Regions from separate parts of the Pseudoalteromonas sp. APC 3250 genome, predicted to be linked through region 1. Evidence: predicted binding sites of a transcription regulator. Region 1 holds the regulator's gene; the other holds the start of a gene.
The links. Region 1 encodes NrdR, which represses ribonucleotide reductase genes. Its sites were predicted from a motif close to AAACACNANATNTNGTGTTT; they were not measured.
Positions count from the first base shown of each region.

Region 2: nrdA (class 1a ribonucleoside-diphosphate reductase subunit alpha) is a predicted target of NrdR. The motif match lies at 4,115-4,134, and genes of this name have one in related genera.

Region 1 is NZ_JASDCM010000027.1:492-15,515, forward strand. Features, by position in the region: gene QL986_RS17980 (response regulator) at 1-258, shown strand, start outside; gene thrA (bifunctional aspartate kinase/homoserine dehydrogenase I) at 489-2,906, shown strand; gene thrB (homoserine kinase) at 2,916-3,851, shown strand; gene thrC (threonine synthase) at 3,863-5,146, shown strand; gene glyA (serine hydroxymethyltransferase) at 5,415-6,671, shown strand; gene nrdR (transcriptional regulator NrdR) at 6,779-7,228, shown strand; gene ribD (bifunctional diaminohydroxyphosphoribosylaminopyrimidine deaminase/5-amino-6-(5-phosphoribosylamino)uracil reductase RibD) at 7,231-8,358, shown strand; gene QL986_RS18015 (riboflavin synthase) at 8,383-9,036, shown strand; gene ribBA (bifunctional 3,4-dihydroxy-2-butanone-4-phosphate synthase/GTP cyclohydrolase II) at 9,065-10,177, shown strand; gene ribE (6,7-dimethyl-8-ribityllumazine synthase) at 10,271-10,735, shown strand; gene nusB (transcription antitermination factor NusB) at 10,751-11,164, shown strand; gene thiL (thiamine-phosphate kinase) at 11,249-12,223, shown strand; gene QL986_RS18040 (phosphatidylglycerophosphatase A) at 12,220-12,705, shown strand; gene QL986_RS18045 (ligand-binding sensor domain-containing diguanylate cyclase) at 12,737-15,024, shown strand, end outside.
Region 2 is NZ_JASDCM010000001.1:76,930-91,953, forward strand. Features, by position in the region: gene QL986_RS00340 (DUF1287 domain-containing protein) at 1-136, shown strand, start outside; gene yfaE (class I ribonucleotide reductase maintenance protein YfaE) at 234-506, opposite strand; gene nrdB (class Ia ribonucleoside-diphosphate reductase subunit beta) at 506-1,636, opposite strand; gene nrdA (class 1a ribonucleoside-diphosphate reductase subunit alpha) at 1,710-3,992, opposite strand; gene QL986_RS00360 (HAD-IA family hydrolase) at 4,404-5,084, opposite strand; gene ubiG (bifunctional 2-polyprenyl-6-hydroxyphenol methylase/3-demethylubiquinol 3-O-methyltransferase UbiG) at 5,084-5,794, opposite strand; gene gyrA (DNA topoisomerase (ATP-hydrolyzing) subunit A) at 5,973-8,672, shown strand; gene serC (3-phosphoserine/phosphohydroxythreonine transaminase) at 8,771-9,853, shown strand; gene aroA (3-phosphoshikimate 1-carboxyvinyltransferase) at 9,853-11,130, shown strand; gene cmk ((d)CMP kinase) at 11,238-11,948, shown strand; gene rpsA (30S ribosomal protein S1) at 12,044-13,711, shown strand; gene ihfB (integration host factor subunit beta) at 13,778-14,065, shown strand; gene QL986_RS00400 (LapA family protein) at 14,087-14,368, shown strand; gene lapB (lipopolysaccharide assembly protein LapB) at 14,371-15,024, shown strand, end outside.

The sequences.
Region 1 (15,024 bases):
AAAGAGGCGTTGGAGCAATTGCGTCAAAGGCATTTCGATCTCCTGTGTCTTGATTTAACCATGCCTGAAGTTGATGGTATTGAAGTACTTGAGCAAATCAAAATTTCTAAAATAGAGTCTTATGTATTAGTGATCTCTGCTGATATCCAACAAAAAATGCAAGCACGTGTCGCGCAACTAGGCGCAATCGATTTTATTCATAAGCCAATTAATAAAACGCAACTGAGTACAGTTTTGCATAAGTTTGGCATTTATTAATAAAATTCATGATGAAAAAGACTGTTTTATCTGCTAATTTAAGGTTGACAGAATAGCCTGTGTTAAGGCAGTCTTAAGCTTATGAAAACATTTAGTCTTGTAACGACCATTATTATTACAACCACCATTCTTACTGGATAGTGGCATAGGTCGGTGCAACAAATTTAAAGGCCTGTGTTCACTTAGAACACAGGCCTTTTTTCGTTTTATGGAATGAGGAAACATAAAAAATGCGCGTATTAAAATTTGGCGGCTCATCGCTCGCTGATTTTGCCTGTTTAGAGCAAGTTGCTGCACTCGCTAAGGCACAATTAAAAGATGAAATGTTACTGGTACTGTCAGCCCCAGGTGGCATGACTGACTCGTTAGTTAATTTAGCTAGTACTGCAGAGCAGGGGCATGACTTTAGTGAACAATGGCATTCACTGACTAGCCGATGCAACACGCTTAAAGCGGCGGTAGAGGAAAAGCAAGGAGCAGTTAAAAACTGGCCTGACTTTAACGAACTTAAAAATAAGCTTGATGGTATTGCACTGATAAAGTGCTGCCCTGATCAGGTCAGAGCATTCATTATTAGCTTTGGTGAGCGTGTTAGCGTATCGCTAATGCAAAGCCTATTAGCCGATCATAACGCGCATTATTTACAAGCAACAGATTGTATTGTTTCAACCGGCGGATACATAGACGCAGAAGCGGATTTAGTGGCCAGTAAAGCACGTTTTCAAGCCGTGTTAAAAGAATCCCCTGCGACGGTTTACATTATGCCGGGCTTTACCGCAAGTAATGATGAAGGGGAGCTCACAACGCTTGGTCGTAATGGGTCTGACTACTCGGCGGCGATTGCTGCAGCGTGTTTAGAAGCACAAGTGTGCCAAATATGGACTGACGTTGATGGTGTATACAGCGCCGATCCGCGTTATATCAAAAAAGCCACTAAGGTTGATTTCCTGTCTTATAAAGAAGCGATGGAACTTTCTTATTTTGGCGCTAAAGTATTGCACCCTAAAACTATCCTACCGTGTGCAAAAGCAGGGGTGCCATGCGAAATTAAAAACACTCATAACCCAGATGCGCAAGGCTCACTAATTAGTAACGATACGGTATCTGATGAACCAGTAAAAGCACTCTCAAGTCTACAAAATTTAGCTATGCTGACCGTTTCAGGCCCTGGTATGAAGGGCAAAGTGGGCATGGCATCGAAAGTATTTAATGCATTAGCGCATGATAACGTGTCAATCGTCCTGATCACTCAATCATCATGTGAATTTAGTATTAGCTTTTGTGTGCATGAAAGCGATTTAAATCTAGCGTTAAGTGCGTTGCAAGTAGCCTTTGACTTAGAGTCAAAAGCGGGGCTCATTGAGCCGGTAAATGTGCAACGTAATTTAGCAATAGTAACGTTAGTTGGTGATAACATGCGTGCCCATAAGGGGTTAGCGGCTAAGTTTTTTGCATCGCTTGCACAAGCGCAAGTAAACATTGTTGCCATAGCGCAAGATTCAACAGAAAGTGCTATTTCAGCCGTTATTGACGGTGAATTATGTAATGACGCGGTTAAAATTTGCCATGAAAACTTCTTTACTCATGTGCCTTCAATTGATGTGTTTTTATTGGGCTGTGGCTTAGTCGGCCAAGAGCTAATTAACCAACTTGAGCGTCAACAAGCATGGCTTGAAAAGCGTAATATTAAATTAAACCTATATGGTGTTGCCAACTCTCGTCAATTACACCTTGATGGTGAGGGGATTGCGTTTGATGATTGGCAGCAAAAACTGGCGCAGTCAGAGCAAGCGTTTGATTTAAAACTGGTCGAGCAGTTTGTTAAGCAAAATCATTTAGTTAATCCAGTGCTAGTTGACTGTACTTCATCAGATGCCTTAGCTGCACAATATGTAGATTTTTTAAATGCAGGTTTTCATGTCGTGGCTGCCAATAAAAAAGCCACCACGAGCTCATATACGTATTACCAAGATTTAATTGCAGCAACACATAAAAATAATCGAAAGTTTTTATACGAAACTAACGTAGGTGCAGGTTTACCTGTAATCGATAACTTGCAATCGTTGTTTGGTGCAGGTGATGAGTTACTTGAGTTTAGTGGTATTTTATCAGGCTCGCTTTCATACATGTTTGGAGCACTAGAAGATGGTCTATCACTTTCTGAAGCAACAATTAAAGCCAAAGAAAGCGGGTTTACAGAGCCCGATCCGCGCGATGACTTATCGGGAACTGACGTAGCACGTAAATTACTGATCATTGCACGCGAAGCCGGTATGAAATTAGAGCTTAGCGATATTGAAGTGGAGTCGGTTTTACCGCCAGGTTTTGCCCAAGGTGACAATGTTGAGCAGTTTATGGCGAAATTACCTAGCTTAGATGCTGGTTTTAACGACCGTGTTCAAAGTGCAGCAAGTGAAGGTAAAGTACTTCGCTATGTAGGCACAATTAAAAATGGTCACTGTAAGGTCGGAATCGAAGCGGTGGATTCATCACATGCATTGAATGTTATTCGTGATGGTGAAAATGCGCTGGCTATTTTAAGCCAATACTACCAACCGCGTCCGTTTGTAATTCGTGGTTATGGGGCTGGCTCTGCAGTAACGGCTGCGGGTGTATTTGCAGACATATTAAAAACATTATCTCGCTAGGAGTCAGTCATGATTGAAGTATATGCTCCGGCGTCTATTGGTAATTTTGCCGTTGGCTTTGATGCGCTGGGCGCCGCACTTGCGCCCATTGATGGCGGTTTATTAGGTGATGTGGCGATTGTTAGTGCCGCATCGAGTGATAAATTTATTTGTACAGGCGACTACGCACATAAGCTACCTAGTGATGCGCAAGAAAATTTAGCGTATCAGTGTTTAGTGCACTTTAGAGCGCATGTTGCGCCTGATATGCCTGCGGTAAAGCTCGAACTTAGGAAAAATTTGCCGATTGGTTCGGGATTAGGCTCAAGTGCCTGCTCTGTGGTGGCGACATTTGCAGCACTGGATAAATTTGCCAAAACTAATTTAAGCCAAGTAGAGCTCATTGAGCTTATGGCAGATTTTGAAGCCGTTGTAAGTGGGGGGCGCCATTACGATAACATCACACCGTGTTATTTAGGCGGCTTACAGCTAACCGGTGATTTAATTCCTGATAAATCTATTGCTTTACCTGTTGATGAAAACTGGTATTACGTCGCCGCATTTCCGGGCTTTTCGCTCAATACCGCAAAAGCGCGCTCTGTTTTACCAAAAGAGCTAAGTATGCATGCCGGGGTTGAGTTTGCTCAGCGTTTATCGGCGTTTAGTAGCTTACTGTTAACAGGGCGTTTTGATGATGCATTAAGCATTATGAAAGACGAAATAGCAGAGCCATACCGTGCGCCACTTATAAGCGGCTTTAGTGATGCCAAAGCAAGCTTACCAGCACTGGGTGCTGAAGTTGTGAGTATTTCAGGCGCAGGGCCGACCTTGTTTAGTGTATGTAAAACGCTTGAAGCGGCAGAGCAATGCGCGCAGTGGCTAGAGGAAAATTACATCAACGAACAAGGCTTTTGCCATATTTGTAAATTAGATAACGACGGCACGCGTCAATTAAATGTTTTATAGGAAAAAGAGTCATGCAATTACATAATTTAAAAGAATATTCACAAAAAGTGTCGTTTGTTGAAGCTGTAAAAACAGGACTAGGGCGTAATCAAGGTGTGTTTTTTCCAGAGTCGTTAGCGCCATTAAGTGATGTTGATGCATTACTAGATATGGACTTTATTACTCGCAGCGGCAAAATTTTATCGCACCTTATTGGTGACGAGCTACCAAGTGATACTGTTGCCCAGATGGTTAAGAATGCGTTTAACTTTCCGGTTAAGCTGGTGGAAGTTGAAGATAATACCTATTGCTTAGAGTTATTTCACGGGCCAACACTGGCATTTAAAGATTTTGGTGGCCGTTTTATGGCCGAGTGCTTGGCGCAATTTAATCAAGGTGAAAAAGTCACTATTTTAACTGCAACATCGGGTGATACCGGGGCTGCCGTAGCGCATGCTTTTTATAACAAACCAAATATTGATGTCGTTATTTTATACCCTAAAGGTAAAATTTCATTAGCGCAGCAAAAGTTATTTACAACGCTTGGTGACAACATTCATTGTTATGCGATTGAGGGTAGTTTTGATGATTGCCAAGAGTTGGTTAAAAAATCATTTTTAGATGAAGAGCTAAAATCGAAGTTAGGTTTAAACTCAGCAAATTCAATTAATATTAGCCGTTTAGTCGCGCAGGTGTGTTATTACTTTGAAGCCATTGCACAGCTGCCAAAAGAAAAGCGTGCTACAGCGCATATTTCAGTACCGAGTGGTAACTTTGGTAATGTGTGTGCGGCTATGATTGGCGCTGTTATTGGTATGCCAGTTGGTAAACTAAGTGCGACTACAAACCAAAACGACACAGTACCGCGCTTTATGCTTGATAAAAATTGGACGCCTAATGCGACAATTGAATCGCTTTCAAATGCAATGGATGTGAGTAAACCTAATAACTGGCCACGTGTGCAATCAATGTTAGATAATAACTGGTTTAGTTATGATAACTTTTATTCGGTGAGTGTTGATGAGCAGCAAACACAAACAGTGATGAAAAAAATTCAACAGCTTGGCTATATTGCAGAGCCTCACACCGCAATTGCTTACCAAGGTCTTGTAGAAAATAAGGCGGCAGATGCTGTGGGGATTTTTTTAGCGACTGCGCATCCGGCCAAATTTAAAGACAGCGTTGAGGATATCCTTAATGTTGAATTAGATATGCCAAAGCCGTTAGCTGATGCATTAGCAAAACCGTGTTTAGCCACTGATATGCACAACGATTATGATGTTTTGCGTACAGAATTGTTTAAAAAGCTTGCCTAAAAAAGGCAGATAATAAAAGCGGCTTAGGCCGCTTTTTTTGTTTATTTATGCATCGCTTTAGACATAACGCATAAGCTATATAAATGTAGTAAATAAAATTCATTTAAAATTGTTATTAGTTTATAAAAAAATATCATCATCAAAATGCTGTGAAATAGTTTCAATCCCTGTTTAAATATCCTCAACTTAAGAGCGTAGGCAAAACGTCGTTTTAAGCGTACAATAAAGCCTCTAAAAAATACCCATACACGTTGCCCAGGAGACCCCAATGTTAGAACGTAGCATGAATATTTCGGACTTTGATCCAGAGTTATTTGACGCGATGAGCAAAGAAACATCACGTCAGGAAGAGCATATTGAGTTAATTGCATCTGAAAACTACTGTAGCCCACGCGTACTTGAAGCGCAGGGTTCTCAGCTGACTAACAAATACGCTGAAGGTTACCCGGGCAAACGTTACTACGGTGGCTGTGAGCACGTAGACGTGGTTGAGCAACTTGCTATTGACCGCGCAAATGAATTATTTGGTACAGATTACGCAAACGTACAGCCTCATGCCGGTTCACAAGCGAATGCTGCTGTTTTCCAAGCTCTTTTAAGCCCACTTGATACTGTATTAGGCATGAGCCTAGCGCACGGTGGTCATTTAACGCACGGCTCACACGTTAACTTCTCTGGTAAAACATACAACGCAATTCAGTATGGCCTTAACGAAGAAACTGGCGAAATTGATTACGCACAAGTTGAAGCGTTAGCACTTGAGCACAAACCAAAAATGATCATTGCTGGTTTTTCTGCATACTCAGGTATTGTTGATTGGGCTAAGTTCCGTGAAATTGCAGACAAAGTAGGTGCTTACTTATTTGTTGATATGGCGCACGTTGCAGGTTTAATTGCTGCGGGTGTTTACCCAAGCCCAGTGCCATTTGCTCACGTTGTAACAACCACAACACACAAAACATTAGCGGGTCCTCGCGGTGGTTTAATCATCTCTGCGTGTGGCGATGAAGAAATTTACAAAAAGCTAAACAGCGCTGTTTTCCCAGGTGGCCAAGGTGGTCCTTTATGTCATGTTATTGCTGCTAAAGCGGTTGCATTTAAAGAAGCACTTCAACCTGAGTTTAAAACATACCAAGCACAAGTTGTTAAAAATGCACAAGCAATGGTTGCGGTATTACAAGAGCGCGGCTACAAAGTAGTATCGGGTAAAACTGACAACCACTTATTCTTACTTGATTTAATCGACAAAGATATCACAGGTAAAGATGCAGATGCTGCCCTAGGTAATGCGAATATCACGGTTAACAAAAACTCAGTACCGAACGATCCACGTTCACCATTTGTTACCTCTGGTCTGCGTATTGGTTCACCAGCAATCACTCGTCGTGGCTTTAAAGAAGCTGAATCAAAAGAGTTAGCGGGCTGGATCTGTGATGTACTAGACAACATCGAAGATGAGTCAGTACAAGCGCAAGTAAAAGAAAAAGTGAAAGCAATTTGTGCAAAATTACCTGTTTACGCTTAATCCAAGAGTAAAATAGTAATTTAGATCACAACTGCACACATTTTTGTTATGATAATGGCCGCTATGATAGCGGCCATTTTTTGTTTTTAAAACGGAAACACACAGTTATGCATTGCCCTTTTTGCACCGCCAAAGATACTAAAGTTATTGATTCTCGCCTTGTAGGTGGGGGACACCAAGTACGTAGACGTCGTGAATGTAATGAATGCCACGAACGATTTACCACCTTTGAAGGGGCTGAATTAGTGATGCCACGGGTCATCAAGCAAGATGGCAGCCGCGAACCGTTTAATGAAGATAAGTTACTAAATGGCTTAACTCGCGCCCTCGAAAAACGCCCCGTAAGCACTGAGCAAGTTGATGAAGTGGTTAATATTATTAAGTCGCAGTTACGTGCCACTGGCGAACGCGAGGTGTCTAGCCATTTGGTGGGTGAGTGCATTATGGAAGCGCTTAAAAAGTTAGATAAAGTGGCCTATGTAAGATTTGCCTCTGTGTATCGCTCGTTTGAAGATATACGCGAATTTGGTGAAGAAATAGCCCGCTTAGGGGAATAGTAATGACCAAGCAAAGTTCGTTTTCAGAGGATGATAAACGCTACATGGCCCGCGCTATTGAACTGGCAAAAAAAGGGCGCTTTACCACCACTCCTAATCCTAATGTTGGCTGCGTACTCGTAAAGAATAATAAAGTAATAGGTGAAGGATTTCATCGGTTAGCGGGCCAAGGTCATGCAGAGGTAAACGCACTGGCTATGGCTGGCGAAAATGCAAAAGGCGCAACCGCTTATGTAACACTTGAGCCTTGCAGTCATTATGGTCGAACACCGCCATGTGCTGAAGGGCTAAAAGTAGCCGGTGTTAAAAAAGTGATTGCCGCAATGGTTGACAGCAACCCGCAAGTTGCAGGCAAAGGTCTGAAAATTTTAGCGGATGCTGGTATAGAAGTTGCTCACGGATTACTTGAAGCGCAAGCTCGCGCATTAAACCTTGGGTTTTTTAAGCGCATGGAGCAGGGGTTACCCTTTGTGACTTGCAAAATGGCCGCCAGTATTGATGGTAAAACGGCGCTTAAAAACGGCCAAAGTAAATGGATAACAGGCCCCGCTGCGCGCCAAGATGTGCAACTATACCGAGCACAAAACTGTGCAATTTTAACCGGTGCCGATACGGTATTAATGGATGATGCAAAATTAAATGTGCGCCCAGAAGAGTTACCGTATTCTTTACCAACTGATTTACCACTGCGCCAACCGGTTCGCGTTGTTATTGACTCACAAAATAGACTTACCCCTGATCTTGCCTTATTTTCAATTCAAAGTGAGGTGATAATATTTACCACCAAGGTTGATAAATCGCATCAGTGGCCTCATTTTGTTAAACAGATTGAAGTACCTGAAAATAATAATAAAGTAGATTTACTGGCCGTGTTAAACACGCTAGCCCAATTGCAGTTTAATAATGTGTGGCTAGAGGCCGGAGCAACACTGGCTGGCAAAATGACAGAACTTGATTTAATTGATGAGTTTGTTTTTTACATTGCTCCTAAATTAATGGGCAGCGATGCTAAAAGTTTACTAAATTTCCCAGAGTTAATGAGTATGCAAAATACCATTAATTTAACTTTTAATGAGTGTGTGCCAATCGGTGATGATTTACGTATCACAGCACTAAAAAAAGCTCATTAATCATTTTATATAAAGAGTAGCACTATGTTTACTGGAATAGTTGAAGCGACAGGTAAAATTGCGTTATTACAAAAAAAACAAGGTGATTTAGCTATTCGTATCCAAAGTAAAAACCTTGATATGAGTGATGTTAAGTTAGGTGACAGTATTGCAACTAATGGTGTCTGCCTGACGGTTGTTGATAAGCATATTGACGGCTTTAGTGCTGACTTATCAAATGAAACGATTAGCTTAACAGGGTTTGCACATTACGCATTAGGGCAAACCGTTAATCTAGAAAAGGCGATGCAACCTGTTTCGCGCCTCGGTGGTCATTTAGTGTCTGGCCATGTAGATGGTATTGCCACTATCACAGCAATTAATGCCAATGCGCGAGCAACAGAATATTGGTTAGCCACCGATGAAAATTTAATGAAATACATTCCTTACAAAGGGTCGGTTTGTATTGATGGTATTAGCCTGACGGTTAATGCTGTTGAAGGTAATAAATTTAAACTGACGATTGTGCCCCACACCAGCGGGCAAACGACCATAGCTGATTTTCAAGTCGGTACCAAAGTGAATTTAGAGGTCGACCAAATAGCACGTTATTTAGAGCGCCTAGTTAGAGGGGCTGAGCAGCCTACGGGTTCAGATATTTCGATGAGCTTACTCGCTAAAGCGGGCTTTATAAAATAACGACATTGACAACTTATACGAGCAACTTATGAATTTAAACAGCGCACAAGAAATAATTGATGACATTAAAGCCGGTAAAATGGTTATTTTAATGGATGATGAAGACAGAGAAAATGAAGGCGATTTAATTATTGCTGCTGAACACATTAGTGCAGAAGCCATTAACTTTATGGCGACTCATGGCCGTGGACTAATTTGTTTAACGATGACTCAAGAGCGTTGCTCGCAGCTTGATTTACCATTAATGGTAAAAAATAATGGTGCCGCATTCTCAACTAATTTCACTATGTCGATTGAAGCATCAAAAGGGGTTACCACAGGTATTTCTGCAGCGGATCGTGCCCGCACTGTTCAAGCTGCCATCGCGAAAGGCGCTGTGCCAAGCGATATTGTACAACCAGGTCATATTTTTCCTATTATGGCGCAACCAGGCGGCGTGTTAACACGTGCAGGGCATACAGAAGCGGGGTGTGACTTAGCGCGTTTAGCAGGGCTTGAGCCATCATCAGTGATTGTAGAAATCCTAAATGAAGATGGCACCATGGCGCGTCGTCCTGATTTAGAAGTATTTGCTAAGCAACATGATATTAAAATTGGCACCATTGCTGATTTAATCGAGTACCGCAACCTAAACGAAACCACAATTGAGCAAGTTGCAAAATGTAAATTGCCAACTGAACATGGTGAGTTTGACTTAGTGACATACAAAGACACCATTGATGGGCAGTTACACTATGCATTGCTTAAAGGTGAAATAAAACAACAAGAACCGACCTTAGTGCGTGTGCATTTACAAAGTACCTTTAACGATATTTTACTCTCTGATCGCAACGCTGACCGTAGTTGGGGTTTATCGCAAGCAATGGCTTATATTGCTGAGCATAATGGCGCCTTAGTTATTTTAGGTAAGCAAGAAAGCACTGAAGAGTTAGAAGCCACAGTAAAAGCATTTGCCGCAGCTGATGCGGGTGAAAATGTGACGCCACGTAAATTTCAAGGTACTTCGCGCACCGTCGGTGTGGGTTCGCAAATTCTGGCTGATTTAGGTATTCAAAAAATGCGTTTGATGAGTTTACCTAAAAAATACCATGCATTATCAGGGTTCCATTTAGAAGTGGTTGACTACGTAGAGCCACAATAATTACGCGCTAGGTTATTATTTTATTTATGTGGTATAATGCGCATCAATTTTTGCGCAACCGAAATCGCTTAAACTTATTTTTAGGGTTATCAAATGAAAATTATTGAAGGTAATAAATACGCTCCAGGCAAAAAGTTTGCCATTGTCATTTCTCGTTTTAATGACTTTATTGGTAGTAGCTTGCTTGCAGGTGCTGTTGATGAGCTAAAACGTACTGGTGGAGTATCAGAAGACGATATTACCGTGATTTACGTACCCGGTGCGGTTGAATTACCTTTAGCAGCGAAACGCGTTGCAGCAAAAAAAGAATATGATGCAATTATCGCCTTAGGTGTAGTGATCAGAGGGGGCACGCCTCACTTTGATCTCGTCGCTGGCGAGTCAAATAAAGGGCTTGCACAAGTATCGCTTGAGTATGATATCCCGGTTGCATTTGGCGTATTAACCACTGAAAGCATTGAGCAAGCAATTGAGCGCGCAGGTACCAAAATGGGTAACAAAGGCGGCGAAGCTGCTTTAGGTGCGCTTGAAATGGTTAATGTGTTAGATAAAATTTAAGTTTAAGGAATTTTTGTGAAACCAGCAGCAAGACGTAAAGCACGTATCTTAGCACTTCAAGCCGTGTATTCATGGCAATTAAGCGGCAATGCAATTGCCGATATCGAACAACAAATGTTGATCGAAAACGATGTGACTAAAATTGATGTTGAATATTTTAAAGATTTAGCGCGTGGAGTTGCCGTAAATCATAAGCAACTAGACGAAGCTGTATCGCCTCATTTAACTCGTCCATTTGATGAATTAGACGAAGTTGAACGTGCAATCTTACGTTTAAGCAGCTACGAGCTTAAATTTCGTGAAGATGTTCCTTACAAAGTGGCTATCAATGAAAGCATTGAATTAGCGAAAATGTTTGGCGCTGAAGATAGCCATAAATTTGTAAACGGTGTACTTGATAAAGCTGTAAAACAGTTACGCAAGTCATAACAACTTAAGCTGCATATTAATTTCAGTGAGTTGTTATAAATAACCGTTAAAAAGGAGAGCCGGCATAGGTCGGCTTTTTTGTGTATGAAGGAATTTGAATTAATTAATCACTACTTTAAAGGTCGCGGTATCACTCGTCGCGATGTTAATTTAGGGATTGGAGACGACTGTGCGCTTGTCACAGTACCAGCAAACTGTCAGCTTGCTGTAACAACAGATACCTTAGTTGCTGGGGTGCATTTTTTTCATGATATCTCTCCTCGCGCATTAGGGCATCGAGCTCTGGCAGTAAATTTAAGTGATTTAGCTGCCATGGGTGCAGAGCCTACATGGGTATCGGTTGCACTCACGTTGCCAAGTATCGATCCACAATGGATTGCAGAGCTGACTGACGGCATGCATGAAATTGCTGAGTACTTTAATGTACAAATTATTGGTGGCGATACGACTCAAGGCCCACTCAGTATTACTATTTGTGCAAAAGGCACGGTTCCTGAAGGTAAAGCACTGCGTCGAAGTGGCGCAAAAGTGGGCGACTGGATTTTTGTAACCGGACCGCTAGGTGATGCTGGTTTGGCAATTGAGTCAAAAAAACAAGGTTTGCCAGTTGCACCTGAACATTTAAAGCATATTAATAAATGTTTAAACTTTCCAACGCCACGCGTGGCCGCCGGACAAGCTTTGCGTGGCTTAGCGTCATCAGCTATTGATATTTCAGACGGTTTACTTGCTGATTTAGGTCACATTTTGGATTTGTCACAGGTCAGTGCAACAATCAATATTGAAAATGTACCTACTTCTGATGCGATGCAAGCGAGTCTTGATTTTGAGCAACAGCTTCCTTTTATACTCAACTATGGCGATGACTATGAACTACTTTACACTGTCCCAGACAGTAATAAGAGTATGCTCGATATTAAGTTGCGCCAATACGGTGTAGAAGCAACCTGTATCGGCCAAATCAAAAGTGGTGACGGGAATATAGAATTATTACACCAAGGTGAAAAGTTTGTTTTTGAGCACAAAGGCTTTGAGCACTTTTCCAAGGAGCAGGTTTGAATAAAAACCGATTATTTAATTTAAAACGCCCACATCAATTTTTTGGTTTGGGTTTTGGTACAGGGCTTGCGCCTAAAGCCCCTGGTACATTTGGTACTTTAGCGGCGTTACCATTTATTTTTATTACCATGCATTTTCCGTTATGGTTACAAATTGTATTTGCGGTGGTGATCAGTATATTTGGTATTTGGGCATGTGGAAAAACAGCTGATGACCTTCAAGTTCATGATCATCCAGCTATTGTTTGGGATGAAGTCGCTGGTTACTATATAACGATGATTGGTGCAGCACTGAATTGGCAAACATTATTAGTGGGCTTTTTACTATTTCGCTTTTTTGATATAGCAAAGCCAGGGCCGATTCGTATACTTGATAAACGTGCTCATGGTGGGTTTGGTATTATGGCCGATGATGTACTTGCAGGTATTTTTTCGCTTATTTGTTTGCAAGCATTGATAAAAGTAGGTTTACTACCCTTTTAATTTATTATTTGTTTAACTAGGTGGCAGCACTATGATGCGATTTTTATTGGTTTGTGTACTCTTGATGTGTGCCATGCCAAGTACGGCTTCAATTACTGATTACGTAGTTAAACAATGGAACATTAAAGACGGACTTCCCTCACAATCCCTCAAAAGTGTGGTGCAAGATAACCAAGGCTACATGTGGCTTGGTACGCAATTCGGATTAAGCCGATTTGATGGTAACACTTTTACTAATTACAACACTCAAAATAGTCTGTTTTTACCCAGCAATGGCATCAATAAATTACTGATTGATGGCCAAGGACTATTATGGATAGGCACGAAAAACGGCCTCGTTGTTATAGACCCAGAAAAGCTAACCGCACAAGAGTTTAATATTAAAGGCCCTGTTAGAGATATTCTTGAAGACTCTAAAGGCAGTATTTGGATAGCAGCTAATGGGCTTTATTACATAGACAGAGGCCAGATAGAGCTGCGCGACCAGCTAAACAATCCGAGCCCTATCGTAAATGCCACTGCGATCACCCAAATAGTAGGGTCAGTCAGTAAAATGGCGCTCTCACCAGAGGGAATTTGGCTGGTTAACGATCGTAATTTATTGCGCTTGACGCAAAGCGCGTCTGATTTTTCTAAATTGCGCTTAGAGCTTACCGCTAAAGTGGCCTTGCCTGATCGTTTAGCACAAACAATTGTTCACGACTTATCCTTTTTAAATGGCAATTTATATCTTGCTTCTGAGCTAGGCGCTTACTTTTTAGATTTAGATGATGAGCTACGCCCATTTCCGCTGCCTAACGCTAACAACTCAGCCGTTTATAAGTTTATGAGTGATGGCAATGGTGGCTTGTGGGTATCGACTTATGGGCGCTTATTGTTCAGAGGGAAGTCGGATGATTGGCAATGGGTTGAGCCCAGTCAATTAGATCAAAGTATTTGGTTTGCCGATATATTTAGAGATGATGAAAATAATATATGGTTAGCGAGTTTTAGTGAGGGACTTTGGCTTGCTCACGAAGGGCGAATAGAGCGCCATTCAGCCATTTCTAAAATGACCGAAGCGGTTATGGCCATTAGTAAATCACCAGATGGTAAGTTATGGATTGCCAACAAAAGCGGCGTAGGCTATTTCGATGCCGATAAAACGTTTATCAATGTCATCAACAGTGCCAAGTATGGTAATGCCTCAGTACATGACTTACAGTTTGACGGCAATCGTCTTTATGTTGCCACTGGTAGAGGTTTGTTTTTCTACGAGTCGAATACCTTATATAGTTTCCCTGCCCGTGCGCTAAGTGATAATCCTGTATTTGCTATTAGTACGTCGACTAAAGGCGGCTTTTGGGTGGGCACTGGGCGAGGCTTATATCGTTTAAATTACAACGGGTTAAACCCTTTTGCGTACAATGCTTTTTTAGGCAGTAAGTTTGTAACCTATGTTTTAGATAAACCAAATTTTGGGGTGATTGGTACCAGTAAAGGGGCGTATTACTTTACTGAACGCGGGATAGAAAAAATAGGCGACCAAACCACTTTGGAAAGTGCGTACGTTACTAGCATTTTACACATTAAAGGCGTGGGGATTTTAATTGGCTCGCTTAACGATGGTTTGTTTTATCGCAGTGGACAAGGGCAGTGGCAGCAATTAGATGCCGCCAATGGGCTGCCATATGGTTCTATATTTAGTCTTGAGTACGATGATACTACAAAACGCATTTGGGTAAGCACCATGAAAGGGGTTTATCGCATGCCAGTTGAGCAATTCAAAGCCAACATTGAAAGCCTAAAAGTGGAGGAAGTGATCTCTTCATTTGATCGACAGCTCGATGGTAAAGCAAGTCAATGCTGTAATGGTTTAGGCCATGATGCGGTGGTTGATATGGATAATTCAATTTGGTATCCCAGCTTGCAAGGCGTTGTAGAAATTCCTAAAGACGTAGAATTATTTGGGCTGCGTTCACTTAAACCAACTATAGAAACTTTAACCACGCCATCACGAAAACTTGCTGCGGCTGCGTTAGGTAAAAAGCCAGTACTTAAAACTGACGAGCGTGATGTAACGCTTACCTATACCGCTATCGATTATTATGCACCTGCAAGTATAGAGTTTAGGTATAAACTCAATGGACTTGATAATGATTGGCGCTATGCAAATACCCGCCGAGAAGCAATTTACACTAACTTACCAGCAGGTATGTTTTTATTTGAATTAGAGACAAAACGTCAAGGTGAAGATTGGGGCAAAGCGCAATCGGCCGAATACGCTTTTGTGGTGCCTGAACGATTTGGTGAAACTATATATTTTAGATTACTGATCAC
Region 2 (15,024 bases), on a different contig from region 1:
TAATGAAATAGCGCAGGACAGTGGTCAACCGCTTATTGTGCACAATATTGGTCGCGGACCTGAAATGAGCGATATGCTTTTTGCTTATACAATTACGGGTCATTACCGATTTGTACCTGCTACTTATTCAGAGTAAATAACACGGCTATAATCGCGATTACTCGAGTAATAATTGCAGAAACAGGTAAGTGAATAAAGCGAGCTGTTAGGCATTATACTGTGTGGTTTGCTAGTTACTTTAAATTAATACTGATATCACCATTGGGCTTGCAGCAACACAATAGTATTTCACCATCACGCACAAAGGCTAACGGTTCTTCATTGTAATTGACTTCACCAGAGACAAGCGTAGCACGACACGCACCACAATATCCCTCACGGCACTGGTAAGCAACATCAATTTTATTCGATTCTAAGCAGTGTAAAAGAGAAGGGCAGCCAGCGGTAAAATCTAAGCACTGGCTGTTATCTGCAAGCGTGACACTTGCAGTGGTTCTATCAGTCATTATAAATCAAAGTCACCAAATTCAGCTGCATCAACCTGTGAATCAATTTGACCTACAAGGTATGAGCTAATTTCCGCTTCTTGTGGAGCAACTTGCACGTTATCAGAAACAAGCCATGAGTTGATCCATGGAATAGGGTTACTGTTATTATCAAACTGTGCTGGTAAACCAATAGCAGTCATGCGTGCATTGGTAATGTATTCAACATACTGACATAAAATATGTTTATTTAAGCCAATCATTGAACCATCTTTAAACAGGTACTCGGCCCATTCTTTTTCTTGCTCTGCAGCGTCAACAAACATCTTGATTGCTTCTTCACGGCACTGTGCAGCAACAATTGCCATTTCAGGGTCGTCTTTGCCATCTTGCATAATATTTAAAATATGCTGAGTGCCTGAAAGGTGAAGCGCTTCATCACGGGCAATAAGCTTAATAATTTTAGCATTGCCTTCCATTAGCTCACGCTCTGCAAACGCAAATGAACACGCAAAGCTGACATAAAAGCGAATAGCTTCAAGAATGTTCACTGACATCATCGCCAGATACAATTTCTTTTTCAGCTCAAATAAATTAACCACAACGGTTTCACCATTAATGTCATGTTTGCCTTCACCGTACAGGTTGTAAAGCGACACCGAGTTAATTAAATCGTCGTAATAAGTGGTTACGGCATCGGCACGTTCACTAATTTTGTCATTGCTAACAATGTCGTCAAAAATGAGTTCAGGGGCTTGAGTTACATTACGAATAATATGTGTGTATGAACGGCTGTGAATGGTTTCACTAAACGCCCATGTTTCAATCCATGTTTCAAGCTCAGGAATTGACACAATTGGCAATAGTGCAACGTTAGGCGAACGGCCTTGAACACTATCAAGTAAAGTTTGGTATTTTAAGTTACTTAAAAAGATATGTTTTTCGTGATCAGGAAGCGCTTGAAAGTCTAAACGGTCTTTACTTACGTCAACTTCTTCAGGACGCCAAAAGAAAGACAATTGTTTTTCAATCAGCTTTTCAAAAATAGGGTATTTTTGTTGATCGTAACGTGACACGTTAACGGTTTGACCAAAAAACATTGGCTCTTGCATTTGGTTATTATGATTTCTGCTAAAAGTAGTATAAGACATGTTTATCACTCAAAAAACTATCACTAAAACTATCAGGACAAAGCGGGCAAGGCGCCCGCTTTAAGTTTAACTATTAAATTTTACACGCGCCGCCTGCACAATCATCATCTTCCACTTCTGGAGCGTCTTCTTGTGCGTCTGATGCGCCATCACGGGTGTTATGGTAGTACAGCGTTTTAACACCTAGCTTGTAGGCACCAAGTAAGTCTTTTAATAAGACTTTCATAGGTACTCTACCGCCTTCGTATTTATTTGGATCATAATTAGTATTTGCTGAAATCGTTTGGTCGATAAATTTCTGCATTATGCCTACTAATTGTAAGTAACCATCGTTAGATGGGATATCCCACAGTAACTCATAGCTATCTTTAAGGCGTTCGTACTCAGGGACAACTTGTTTTAAAATACCGTCTTTACTTGCTTTAACACTAATATGGCCACGCGGTGGCTCAATGCCATTGGTTGCATTAGATATTTGCGATGATGTTTCTGATGGCATTAATGCGCTCAGTGTTGAGTTACGCATACCGTGCTCTTTAATGCTGGAACGTAACGCGTCCCAATCAAGATGAAGTGGTTCATCACAAATTTTATCTAAATCACGTTTGTACGTATCCGTTGGCATAATACCTTGTGAGTACGTTGTTTCGTTAAATTTAGGACAGGCACCACGCTCTTTTGCCAGCTCATTAGATGCTTTCATTAGGTAGTACTGAATCGCTTCAAATGTTCTGTGCGTAAGCGCATTTGCGCTGCCATCTGAATAACGCTTACCGTTTTTAGCTAGGTAGTATGCGTAGTTAATAACGCCTATGCCTAGCGTACGACGTCCCATAGTTGCATTTTTAGCTGCAGGTACTGGGTAGTCTTGGAAATCAAGTAGGTTATCAAGTGCGCGTACCGCAAGCTCAGCTAACTCTTCTAGTTCATCTAAAGACTCAATGGCACCTAAGTTAAACGCAGATAATGTACAAAGTGCAATTTCACCTTCTTCATCATTCACGTTGCTAAGAGGCTTAGTTGGTAACGCAATTTCTAAACATAAGTTAGATTGACGAATAGGCGCCACTTTTGAGATAAACGGACTGTGTGTATTACAGTGGTCAACGTTTTGTAAGTAAATACGACCCGTGCTAGCACGTTCTTGAGCAAACATAGAGAACAGCTCAATTGCTTTAATTCGTTTTTTACGAATTGACTCGTCTTGCTCATATTTTACATATAGCGCGTCAAACTCGTCTTGATCTTCAAAAAATGCATCGTAAAGGCCAGGCACATCAGAGGGGCTGAATAACGTAATGTAATCATCTTTAATTAAACGTGAGTACATGAGTTTATTAAACTGTACGCCGTAATCTAAGTGACGTACGCGGTTATCATCAACGCCACGGTTATTTTTAAGTACTAATAAGTTTTCAACTTCTAAATGCCAAAGCGGGTAGAAAAGGGTTGCTGCGCCACCACGTACACCGCCTTGCGAACAGCTTTTAACCGCTGTTTGAAAGTGCTTATAAAACGGAATACAACCTGTGTGGTACGCTTCACCGTTACGAATAGGGCTACCTAGTGCACGAATACGACCTGCATTAATACCAATACCAGCACGTTGAGAAACGTATTTAACAATTGCTGATGATGTAGCATTAATTGAGTCTAGGCTATCGCCACACTCAATAAGTACACATGAGCTAAACTGGCGTGTTGGTGTACGTACGCCCGACATAATTGGCGTAGGTAAAGAAATTTTAAATAATGAAACCGCATCATAAAAACGTTTGATGTAATCAATACGTGTATCACGAGGGTAATCAGAGAATAAGCTTGCAGCCACTAAGATATATAAAAACTGCGCGCTTTCGTAAATTTCACCCGTTACACGGTTTTGAACTAGGTATTTACCTTCAAGCTGTTTTACTGCTGCGTAGCTAAAGTTAAGATCGCGAGAATGGTCTAAGTACGCATCTAGCTCATCTAATTCTTGCTCTGTGTAATCAACGAGTAAATGTGCATCGTAGCGTTTTTGTTCAACCATGTTAGTAACATGGTCAAAAAGACGCGGTGGTTCAAACTGGCCATAGGCTTTTTTACGTAAATGGAATACAGCTAAACGAGCAGCAAGGTACTGATAATCAGGCGATTCTTTTGAGATCTGATCCGCAGCAGCTTTAATAATCGTTTCGTGGATGTCTTTAGTACGAATACCGTCATAAAATTGAATATGCGATTTTAGTTCAACTTGTGAAACCGAAACGTTATTTAAACCTTCGGCGGCCCATTCAATAACGCGATGGATCTTATCAAGATCGAGTGGCTCTTTACGACCGTCACGTTTGCTTACAGATAACTGTTGGTTCATAGCTTTGCCTGTATTCCTTGGGAATTAAATATTTTTGACCAATGCGTGCACCTAAAAAAGCGCAGTGCCTATTCGTTTATTGTTATTTTCACCGGTTTGGTGAATTTAATTGAATAACATTTAGCCACAATATCTGGTGTTGTTCAAATTAGAGATCACAAGATAGTGTGGTCTGGGATCTTTTGCAAGGGACAGAAACCGCTCTCATTGTGGATAACGTTGGGATAACGCAATTGTGTTAGTAGGCATTAACCTTTGATCATTCGGTTAAGTTGAAATTTGTAAAAATCAACTAAGGAAAGATTAAATTTACGCTTTTTTAAAATAAATTTTGTCTGCTTTTTTTATCATCAAGCTTTGCGTAAAAACTAACACAATCACAATATGTAGTGTTTATTAATTAACATGGCACTATATGTGGTTAAATGCATCTATAGGACTGTGCCAATTAAAATCCGCATTCCAAGCCAATGCCTCGTCAACACTCGGTACATATCCCCATAGTGCGGTTGCGGTGTGCATATTGGCTGCTTTACCTGCCTGAATGTCACGCTGCGCATCACCTATATATAAGCAACGCGAAGGATCTACACTCATTTGCTCAGCGCAATACAGTAAAGGAAGGGGTGAGGGCTTAGATTCAGCTAAGGTATCACCGCTAACCACAATACGTGCATTTTTTAATGCAGGAATCGCTTTGACTAAAGGATCAGTTAAAAATCCGGGCTTATTGGTCATAATTCCCCAAGGGATTGCTTTGTTATCAAGTGCGATTAGTAATTGCTCTATTCCTACAAAACATTGGGTATGGGTGGCAATGTTGGCAGCGTATTGCGTAACTAGCTCATGTAAAAGTTGCTCTTGCGGCTGTTGTGCCCAGCTTTCTTTAAAACCAGCAGCCAATAAAGCGGCAGCACCGTTTGAAGCCGCGGGGCGATATATATCACTGCCCACTTGGGGTTGTTGATGATTTTGCAGCACGGTGTTTAGTGCGGCGCCTAAATCATCAGCGGTATCGAGTAAAGTGCCATCTAAGTCAAACAGCAATGCTTGATATTCCATTGGGGCAATGGGGGTTTGAGAGCTTGCCATTACGCTAACTTCTCAAAATGCAGCATATAATTTACGCTCACATCATCACTAATTGTATATTGCTTTGAAAGTGGATTGTAACTTAACCCAGCACTGGCACGTACTTTTAAGCCAGCTTGCTCTGCCCATGCAATTAATTGTGCAGGTTTAATAAACTTTTTATGGTCATGGGTACCCTCTGGGACCATTTTTAGTAGTTTTTCTGCCCCGACAATAGCGTATAAATAAGCTTTTGGGGTTTTATTAAGAGTAGAGAAAAAAACATCAGCGCCTGGTTTTGCCAATTTAGCCACCGCATGAATAATAGATGCAGGGTCGGGGACGTGCTCTAACATTTCCATACAAGTGATCACATCAAAGCGCTCAGGGTGCTCATCTGCAAACTGCTCTGCAGGTACTTTTATATACTCAACGGGGACACTTGTTTCTAAGCTGTGTAACTTGGCGACAGTTAAAGGCTCTTGCCCCATATCGATACCTGTTACGTTTGCGCCCATTCGCGCCATGCTGTGACTTAAAATGCCACCACCACATCCTACATCTAGGGTTTCTTTATCAAATAATCCTTTGGTTTTGTCTGCGATGAAATCTAATCGTAATGGATTAATTTCGTGAAGCGGCTTAAATTCGCCTTCTAAATCCCACCAACGTTCTGCGATGGCTTCAAACTTTGCTATTTCTGCGTTATCTACATTTTGATGTTCGGTCATAAAATACTTCCTCGTCAATCTGAGGCCATTATATAGGCCTAAATTGATAAATCGCAAAGTTTTGCGCCTGTAAATTAAAATTAATTGTGATAGCATGGTTACTTAGAAATAATAACAAACACTCTTAATACCTAATACTGGGTTGTTAAGAGCTGATACTGAAGGAATGTGATATCAAATGACTGATCTCGCCAATGAAATTCTGCCAGTCAATATTGAAGACGAGTTAAAAAACTCCTACTTAGATTACGCCATGAGTGTAATTGTAGGACGTGCATTACCAGACGTACGTGACGGTTTAAAACCTGTTCACCGCCGCGTTTTGTTTGCAATGAACGAGCTTAGTAATGACTGGAACAAGCCTTACAAAAAATCGGCCCGTGTGGTCGGTGACGTAATCGGTAAATACCACCCACACGGCGACAGTGCAGTTTATGACACCATCGTACGTATGGCTCAGCCATTCTCACTGCGTTACATGCTAGTAGATGGTCAGGGTAACTTTGGTTCGGTTGATGGTGATTCAGCAGCGGCAATGCGTTATACAGAAGTACGTATGGCAAAAATGTCGCACGAATTATTAGCCGATCTTGAAAAAGAAACGGTTGATTTTGTGCCTAACTACGATGGCACAGAGCAAATTCCTGATGTGTTACCCACTAAAATACCTAACCTATTAGTTAATGGTTCATCAGGTATTGCGGTTGGTATGGCAACAAATATTCCGCCACATAACTTAACAGAAGTCGTGAATGGCTGTTTAGCGCTTATTCAAAACCCTGAATTGACCATTACTGAGTTAATGGATTACATTCCTGGGCCTGATTTCCCAACTGCGGCGATTATTAACGGTAAAAAAGGCATTGAACAAGCTTATCAAACCGGTCGTGGTAAAGTGTACATGCGTGCGCGTGCTGACATCGAAACCGATGAAAAGACGGGTCGCGAAACCATTATTGTTCATGAAATCCCTTACCAAGTTAACAAAGCACGTTTGATTGAAAAAATCGCCGAGCTAGTTAAAGATAAAAAAATTGAAGGGATCAGCGCATTACGTGATGAATCAGATAAAGACGGTATGCGTATCGTTATCGAGATCAAACGTGGTGACGTAGGTGAAGTTATTCTAAACAATCTTTATTCACAAACTCAGTTACAAACTGTGTTTGGTATGAATATGGTTGCGTTAATTAATAACCAACCTAAGTGTTTCAACTTAAAAGAAATGCTTGAAGAATTTATTATTCACCGTCGTGAAGTTGTTACCCGTCGTACGGTATTTGATTTACGCAAAGCCCGCGACCGTGCGCATACGCTAGAAGGTTTAGCGATTGCACTGGCTAACATTGACCCAATTATCGAACTTATTCGTAAGTCGCCAACACCTGCTGAAGCAAAAGTTGCATTAACAGCGCGTCCATGGGAATTAGGTAATGTTAAAGCCATGCTTGATAAAGCAGGCGAAGACAACGTGGCACGCCCAGATTGGTTAGCAAGCGAGCTTGGTATTCGTGATGGTCAGTACTATATTTCTGAGCAACAAGCTCAAGCAATATTAGACTTACGTTTACACAAACTTACTGGTCTTGAACACGAAAAAATTCTTACCGAATATCAATCATTACTTGAGTTGATTGCCGAGTTATTATTCATTTTGGCAAATCCAGAGCGTTTAATGGAAGTTATTCGTGATGAGCTCGTTGAAATTAAAGAGCAATATGGTGATGAGCGCCGCACTGAAATAAATGCTGCAGCACACGATATAAGCCTTGAAGATTTAATCAACGAAGAAAACGTAGTTGTTACGCTTTCACATGAAGGGTACGTTAAGTATCAAGCATTAACTGATTACGAAGCGCAGCGTCGTGGTGGTAAAGGTAAATCAGCAACTAAGATGAAAGATGAAGATTTCATTGAACGTTTATTGGTTGCCAATACGCACGATACTATTCTTTGTTTCTCTACAGCGGGTCGTTTATATTGGCTTAAAGTATACCAGTTGCCACTTGCCAGTCGTGCAGCGCGCGGTAAGCCAATTGTTAACTTATTACCACTTGAAGCAGATGAACGTATTACTGCAATCCTGCCAGTACGCGATTATGAAGATGATAAATACATCTTTATGGCGACGGCGTTCGGTACGGTTAAGAAGACGCCATTAACGGCATACAGTCGTCAACGTGCAAGCGGAATCATTGCGGTTAACTTAAACGAAGGTGATAGCTTAATCGGTGTTGATATTACCGATGGCAGCAACGAAATTATGTTGTTCACTGATGCGGGTAAAGTTGTTCGCTTTAAAGAGGCTGAAGAAACGGCTGTTGTTGATGAAAATGGTAACCCTGTTCTTGATGAAGAAGGTAAGCCTGAAATCCGTTTCAAAGGTGTACGTCCTATGGGCCGTACTGCAACGGGTGTTCGTGGTATTAAGATGCCAGACGATCAGCGTGTTGTATCACTTATTGTACCAAAGAATGATGGTGCAATATTAACAGTGACAGAAAATGGCTACGGCAAGCGTACCCAACTTGAAGATTACCCATCTAAGAGTCGTGCAACTCAAGGTGTTGTATCAATCAAAGTGAGTGAGCGTAACGGTGCTGTTGTTGGTGCTGTACAGGTTGATGACAACGACGAAATAATGATTATTTCGAATCGTGGTACCTTAGTACGTACTCGTGTTAATGAAGTTTCTACGGTTGGACGTAACACCCAAGGTGTTATTTTGATCAGAACTATTGACGAAGAGCAAGTAGTTGGTTTACAACGTATAGAAGAAATTGAAGTGACTGAAAGTGACTTGGTTGATATCGAAGACGTTGAAACAGTAGATACAGTTATTGATGAAGTGGCGGATGACAATCCTCCTTCAGAATAATTAGATTGAAAAAAGCGGCCTTGGCCGCTTTTTTTATGTAGTTGAAAAAAATTAAATTAGTTTAATTCAAGTTAAATTACTGGAATGAGGAAAAGGTAATGAGTATATATAATTTTTGTGCAGGCCCTGCAATGTTACCACCGGCAGTCATGCAAAAAGCGCAAAAAGAGTTTTTAAACTGGCAAGGTCTTGGTGTATCGGTGATGGAAATAAGTCATCGTAGTCATGAATTTTTAGCATTAACCGCTAAATGTGAAGCCAGCCTGCGTCGTTTAATGAATATAAGTGACGAGTTTGAAGTGCTATTTATGCACGGTGGTGGTCGAGGTCAATTCAGTGCCGTACCTTTAAACCTTCATGTTAACGGTAAAAAAGCAGTTTATTGTGAAAATGGCGTTTGGTCAAAAAGTGCAACCAGCGAAGCAGATAAGTTTACAAATACACACGCTGTTGATGTGCGCAATGATGATAACGGCCTGTTTTCTATTAAGCAGGTAGCCGATTGGGTTTTACCTGCTGATGCGTCTTACATTCACTATTGCCCGAATGAAACCGTAGACGGCCTTGAAATATTTGACGTACCCAGTCATCCAACGGCGCCGATTGTGGCCGATATGTCATCGACTATTTTATCGCGCGAAATTGACGTTAATAAATTTGATTTAATCTACGCGGGTGCACAAAAAAATATCGGTCCATCGGGTATTGCTATTGTGATTGTTCGCAAAACGCTACTTGAGCGTGAAGGGCTCGCCAAGCCGGGTATTTTAGATTACGCCCTTGAGGCAAAACAAGGCAGCATGTTTAACACCCCACCGACTTTTGCTTGGTATTTAGCGGCAGAAGTATTTGCATGGCTTGAGCAAACCGGGGGTGTAAAAGCCATGGAAGCTCATAATATTGCCAAAGCGCAGCTGCTTTATGATTTTATTGATGGTTCAGATTTTTATACCAATAAAGTAGCGAAGCATTGCCGTTCACGTATGAATGTGCCTTTTTGGCTGGTTGATGAAAGCTTAAATGATAAGTTTGTTAAAGAGTCAAAAGAAGCGGGCTTGTTAGCGCTTGAAGGTCATCGTATTGTTGGCGGGATGCGCGCCAGTATTTATAACGCGATGCCATTGGAAGGTGTACAAGCCTTAGTTGACTTTATGGCTAACTTCGCCAAGGAGAATAGTTAATGGAGCAACTTTTCTTAGCCCCTATTTCACAAGTGAATGGCAGTGTGACATTACCGGGCTCAAAGAGTTTATCAAACCGAATTTTATTATTAGCAGCATTATCTAACGGCACCACGGTTGTTGAAAACTTACTCGATAGCGACGATATTCGCCATATGCTGGGTGCGTTAAAGCACTTGGGCGTTAATGTAACGCTTAATACTGAACGCACCGTAGCAACCGTAGAGGGCGTGAGTGGCGTGTTTAATACGCCAACTGAGCCGTTGTTTTTAGGTAATGCAGGTACAGCGTATCGACCATTAACGGCAGTACTGAGTGCGATTGCTGGTGAGTATGAGTTAATTGGTGAGCCGCGCATGGAAGAGCGACCAATTGGTCATTTAGTTGATGCCTTACAAGCCTTGGGTGGTAATGTAAGTTATTTAAAAAATAAAGATTACCCACCACTTAAAATTATCGGTGGGCAAATAGCCGGTGGTGAAGTCGAAATTGACGGCAGTATTTCAAGTCAATTTTTAACGGCGCTGCTCATGGCTGCGCCGTTATTTAAAGGCGATACATACATTAAAATTAAAGGTACCTTAGTCTCTAAGCCTTATATTGATATTACTCTGGATGTGATGGCGCGCTTTGGTGTAACTGTTGAGCATGATAATTACACCACGTTCTTCGTTAAAGGTGCTCAGCAATACCAAGCGGTTGAGCGCATAATGGTTGAAGGTGATGCTTCATCGGCTTCTTATTTTATTGCTGCTGCAGCAATTGCCGGTGGCGAAATAGAAATTAAAGGCGTTGGCGCTAAATCAGTTCAAGGTGATATTGGCTTTGCTAAAGTGATGGAGCAGGTTGGTGCCAAAATTGATTGGTATGACGAGCATTTAGTTGTTCGTAAAGGCGAGCTTAACGGTATCGATATAGATGCTAATGCGATACCTGATGCTGCAATGACCTTGGCGACTGTTGCCTTGTTTGCTAAAGGGCCAACCGCTATTCGTAATATTTATAACTGGCGGGTAAAAGAAACTGACCGTTTACATGCAATGGCCACCGAGCTTAAAAAAGTAGGGGCCGAAGTGGTTGAAGGGCACGACTTTATTGAGATCACACCGCCAAAGCAATTTAATAATGTGGCTGTAGATACCTACGACGATCACCGTATTGCCATGTGCTTTGCAATGGTGGCAGTAGGGGGTAAGCCCATAACGATTAACGATCCGGCCTGTACTTATAAGACATTCCCAACATTTTTCAAAGTGTTAGCATCTGTCAGTAAATAGGCTATTTATAAGTATTTATAAAAAGTTACATACTAAAAGCGGATAATCTTTATTAATTGGCGTATAATGTGGCGGTTTATTTTGGTGTGCATTGAAGGAGGTTTTAAATGCCGGCGTTATTAATGCCCGTAATCACCGTAGATGGCCCAAGTGGTTCTGGTAAAGGAACTGTTTGTCGCCTATTGGCTGAAAAATTAGGCTGGGATGTGTTAGATAGCGGAGCAATTTATCGCGTACTATCACTTGCAGCACTTCATCACCAAATTGCGTTAGATAACGAAGAAGCACTCGTCCCATTAGCTGCAAATCTTGATGTGCAGTTTTTGATAGACAGTGACACTAATGCAGGAAAGATTATTTTAGAAGGCGAAGATGTCACAACCACTATTCGAAATGAAGAAGTGGGTGCTGCAGCGTCTAAAGTGGCCGCATTGCCGCGTGTTCGAGAAGCGTTGCTTCGCCGCCAGCGTGCGTTTAGAACAGAAAACGGTTTAATTGCCGATGGCCGCGATATGGGCACTGTGGTATTTCCAGATGCGCCATTAAAGATATTTCTAACCGCAAGTGCAGAAGAACGTGCTCGCAGACGTTTTGTTGAGTTGAATGAGCGCGGGCTTGATGTTACACTAAGTGGTCTATTACAGGACATTCAAGCACGTGATGATCGCGATATGAATCGCGCCGTTGCGCCGCTTGTACCTGCAGAGGATGCGATTGAGCTTGATACTAGCGAACTCAACGCACAGCAAGTCTTTGATAAAGTTATAACTTTATTAGATGCGAGCATCTCAGAAGGTAAGCTTCCTAAACGAAGCTAAATACATTTTATGCACCAGCAGGATGCCAGTGCTATTTTAACAACCCCATGCAGCATGGTTGCTTATTGGTATTAATATATGAGACGTATATTCGTATGTCAGAAAATTTTGCGCAGTTATTTGAAGAAAGCTTAAAGGGTTTTGAAGCAGAGCAAGGCTCTATCGTTAAAGGTACAGTAATCTCAATCGAGAACAACATTGTACTTGTAGATGCTGGTCTTAAATCAGAAAGTGCTATCCCTGCAGAGCAGTTCAAAAATGCTGCTGGTGAACTAGAAGTTGCTGTTGGCGACGAAGTAGATGTTGCACTAGATGCAATCGAAGACGGTTTCGGTGAAACTATCCTTTCTCGTGAGAAAGCGAAGCGTCACGAAGCGTGGATCCGTCTTGAGAAAGCATGTGAAGAGCAAGAGACTGTTACTGGTGTTATCAACGGTAAAGTTAAAGGCGGTTTCACAGTTGAAGTTGATTCAATCCGTGCTTTCCTACCTGGTTCACTTGTTGATGTTCGTCCAGTACGTGACACAACTCACCTTGAAGGCAAAGAGCTTGAATTTAAAGTAATCAAGCTTGATCAAAAACGTAACAACGTTGTTGTTTCACGTCGTGCAGTTATCGAATCAGAAAACTCACAAGAACGTGAAGAGCTTCTTGCTAACCTTGTTGAAGGTCAAGAAGTTAAAGGTATCGTTAAGAACCTTACTGACTACGGTGCATTCGTTGACCTTGGTGGTGTTGATGGTCTACTACACATTACTGATATGGCGTGGAAGCGTGTTAAACACCCTTCAGAAATCGTTAATGTTGGCGACGAAATCGCAGTTAAAGTTCTTAAATTCGACAAAGATAAAACTCGTGTATCTCTAGGCCTTAAACAGCTTGGTGAAGATCCATGGGCAGCTATCGCTGGTCGTTACCCAGAAGGTTCTAAACTTTCTGGCCGTGTAACTAACCTTACTGATTACGGTTGCTTCGTAGAAATCGAAGAAGGCGTTGAAGGTCTAGTACACGTTTCTGAAATGGATTGGACTAACAAGAACATCCACCCTTCAAAAGTTGTTTCACTTGGTGACACTGTTGAAGTTATGGTTCTTGAAATCGACGAAGAACGTCGTCGTATTTCTCTTGGTCTTAAGCAATGTATTGCTAATCCTTGGCAGGAATTTGCTCGTCTACAAAACAAAGGCGATCAAGTTACTGGTAAGATCAAATCAATCACTGACTTCGGTATCTTTATCGGTCTTGACGGTGGTATTGATGGTCTTGTACACCTTTCAGACATTTCTTGGAATACACCTGGCGAAGAAGCTGTACGTGAATTCAAGAAAGGCGACGAAATCACTGCTATCGTATTGCAAGTTGACCCAGAGCGTGAACGTATCTCTCTAGGTGTTAAGCAAATCGAAGCTGACCCATTCAATAACTACCTTGATGCAAACAAAAAAGGTGCTATTGTTAAAGGTAAAGTGACTGAAGTTGATGCGAAAGGCGCAACTGTTGAACTTATCGAAGGCGTTGAAGGTTACATCCGTGTAGCTGATATCGCTCAAGAGCGCGTTGAAGATGCAACTACTGTTGTTTCTGTAGGCGACGAGATTGAAGTTAAATACGTTGGTGTTGATCGTAAGAACCGCACTTTAAGCTTATCTGTTAAAGCTCTTTTCGAAGCAGAAGAGAAAGAAGTACTAGAGAAGCTTAAGAAAGAAGAGCCAGTGTTCGAAAACGCAATGGCAGCTGCTTTCGCAAATGCACAAAAAGACTAATTAATTATAGTCTTTTAATTGGAAGGGCAGTTTATGCCCTTCCACTATTTCTTTTAAGGAAACGCTATGACTAAGTCAGAACTGATAGAAACACTTGCTGAACAACACGCACATATTCCTGTGAAAGATGTTGAGAACGCTGTTAAAGAAATTCTTGAACAAATGGCCGGCTCATTATCTTCTTCAGATCGTATTGAGATCCGAGGTTTTGGAAGTTTCTCTTTGCATTACCGTGCGCCTCGTACAGGCCGTAACCCTAAAACAGGTGAAACTGTAGAGTTAGATGGTAAGCATGTACCTCATTTTAAACCAGGCAAAGAACTACGTGACCGTGTAAACGAGAGCATTGCTTAGTAAACTTATTGGAGTAGTTACTTGTTCAAGGTATTAAAAATTATTCTGGCGGCACTTTTTTTAATTGGTGCATTTGTATTGGGTTCTCAAAACCCACAATTAACACAAATTAACTACATAATAGCCAGTAATACATTACCTTTAGCCGTTATAATAAGTATCTGCTTTTTGCTAGGTGTTGTAGTGGGTTGTTTTGTGAGTTTTAAATTGTTCACGCAATTAAAGTGGCAAAATTACCGTTTAAAAAAGCAATTAACGCCTGAAAAAGATAATAAAAAGCGTATTGCCAACAAAGACACCTAATTATGATTGAGCTGTTGTTTTTACTGCTTCCCGTTGCTGCCGGTTATGGTTGGATCATGGGGAAAAACAGTGCAAAAAATCAGGCTCATCAGTTTAATCGTCAAATTACTTCTGAATACAGTAAAGGCTTAAAGTTTTTACTGGATAGAGAAGAAGATCAGGGGCTTGAGCATTTAATTAATTTGCTCGAAGTAGCTGCTGACTCTGTTGAACATTATTCTACTTTAGCCACCATGTTTCGCCGCCGTGGTGAGCTTGACCGCGCAATAAAAATTCACGAACTACTGCTAAAACACCCAAGTCTTAACGAAAAACAAGCCGCTAATAGCCGTTTAGAACTAGCCGAAGATTATATTATGGCTGGCTTATTAGACAGCGCAGAAGAACATTTAATATGGCTGGTAAAAAATAGCCATGCAGATGCACTCGATCCTATTATTTCTTTATATTCACAAACCCGTGAATGGGAAAAAGGCATTAATATGTTTGAAGCGCATACTGAGCTTTTTTCAAAAGAACAACACTTTAAAGCCATCGCTAATTTTTACTGTGAGCATGCCATTGCCAGTAATAACCCACAACTTATGCGCAAAGCCATTAGCTTAAACTTTAAAACAATTAGGCCTTTATATGAGCTTGGACTGTCAGCTTACACC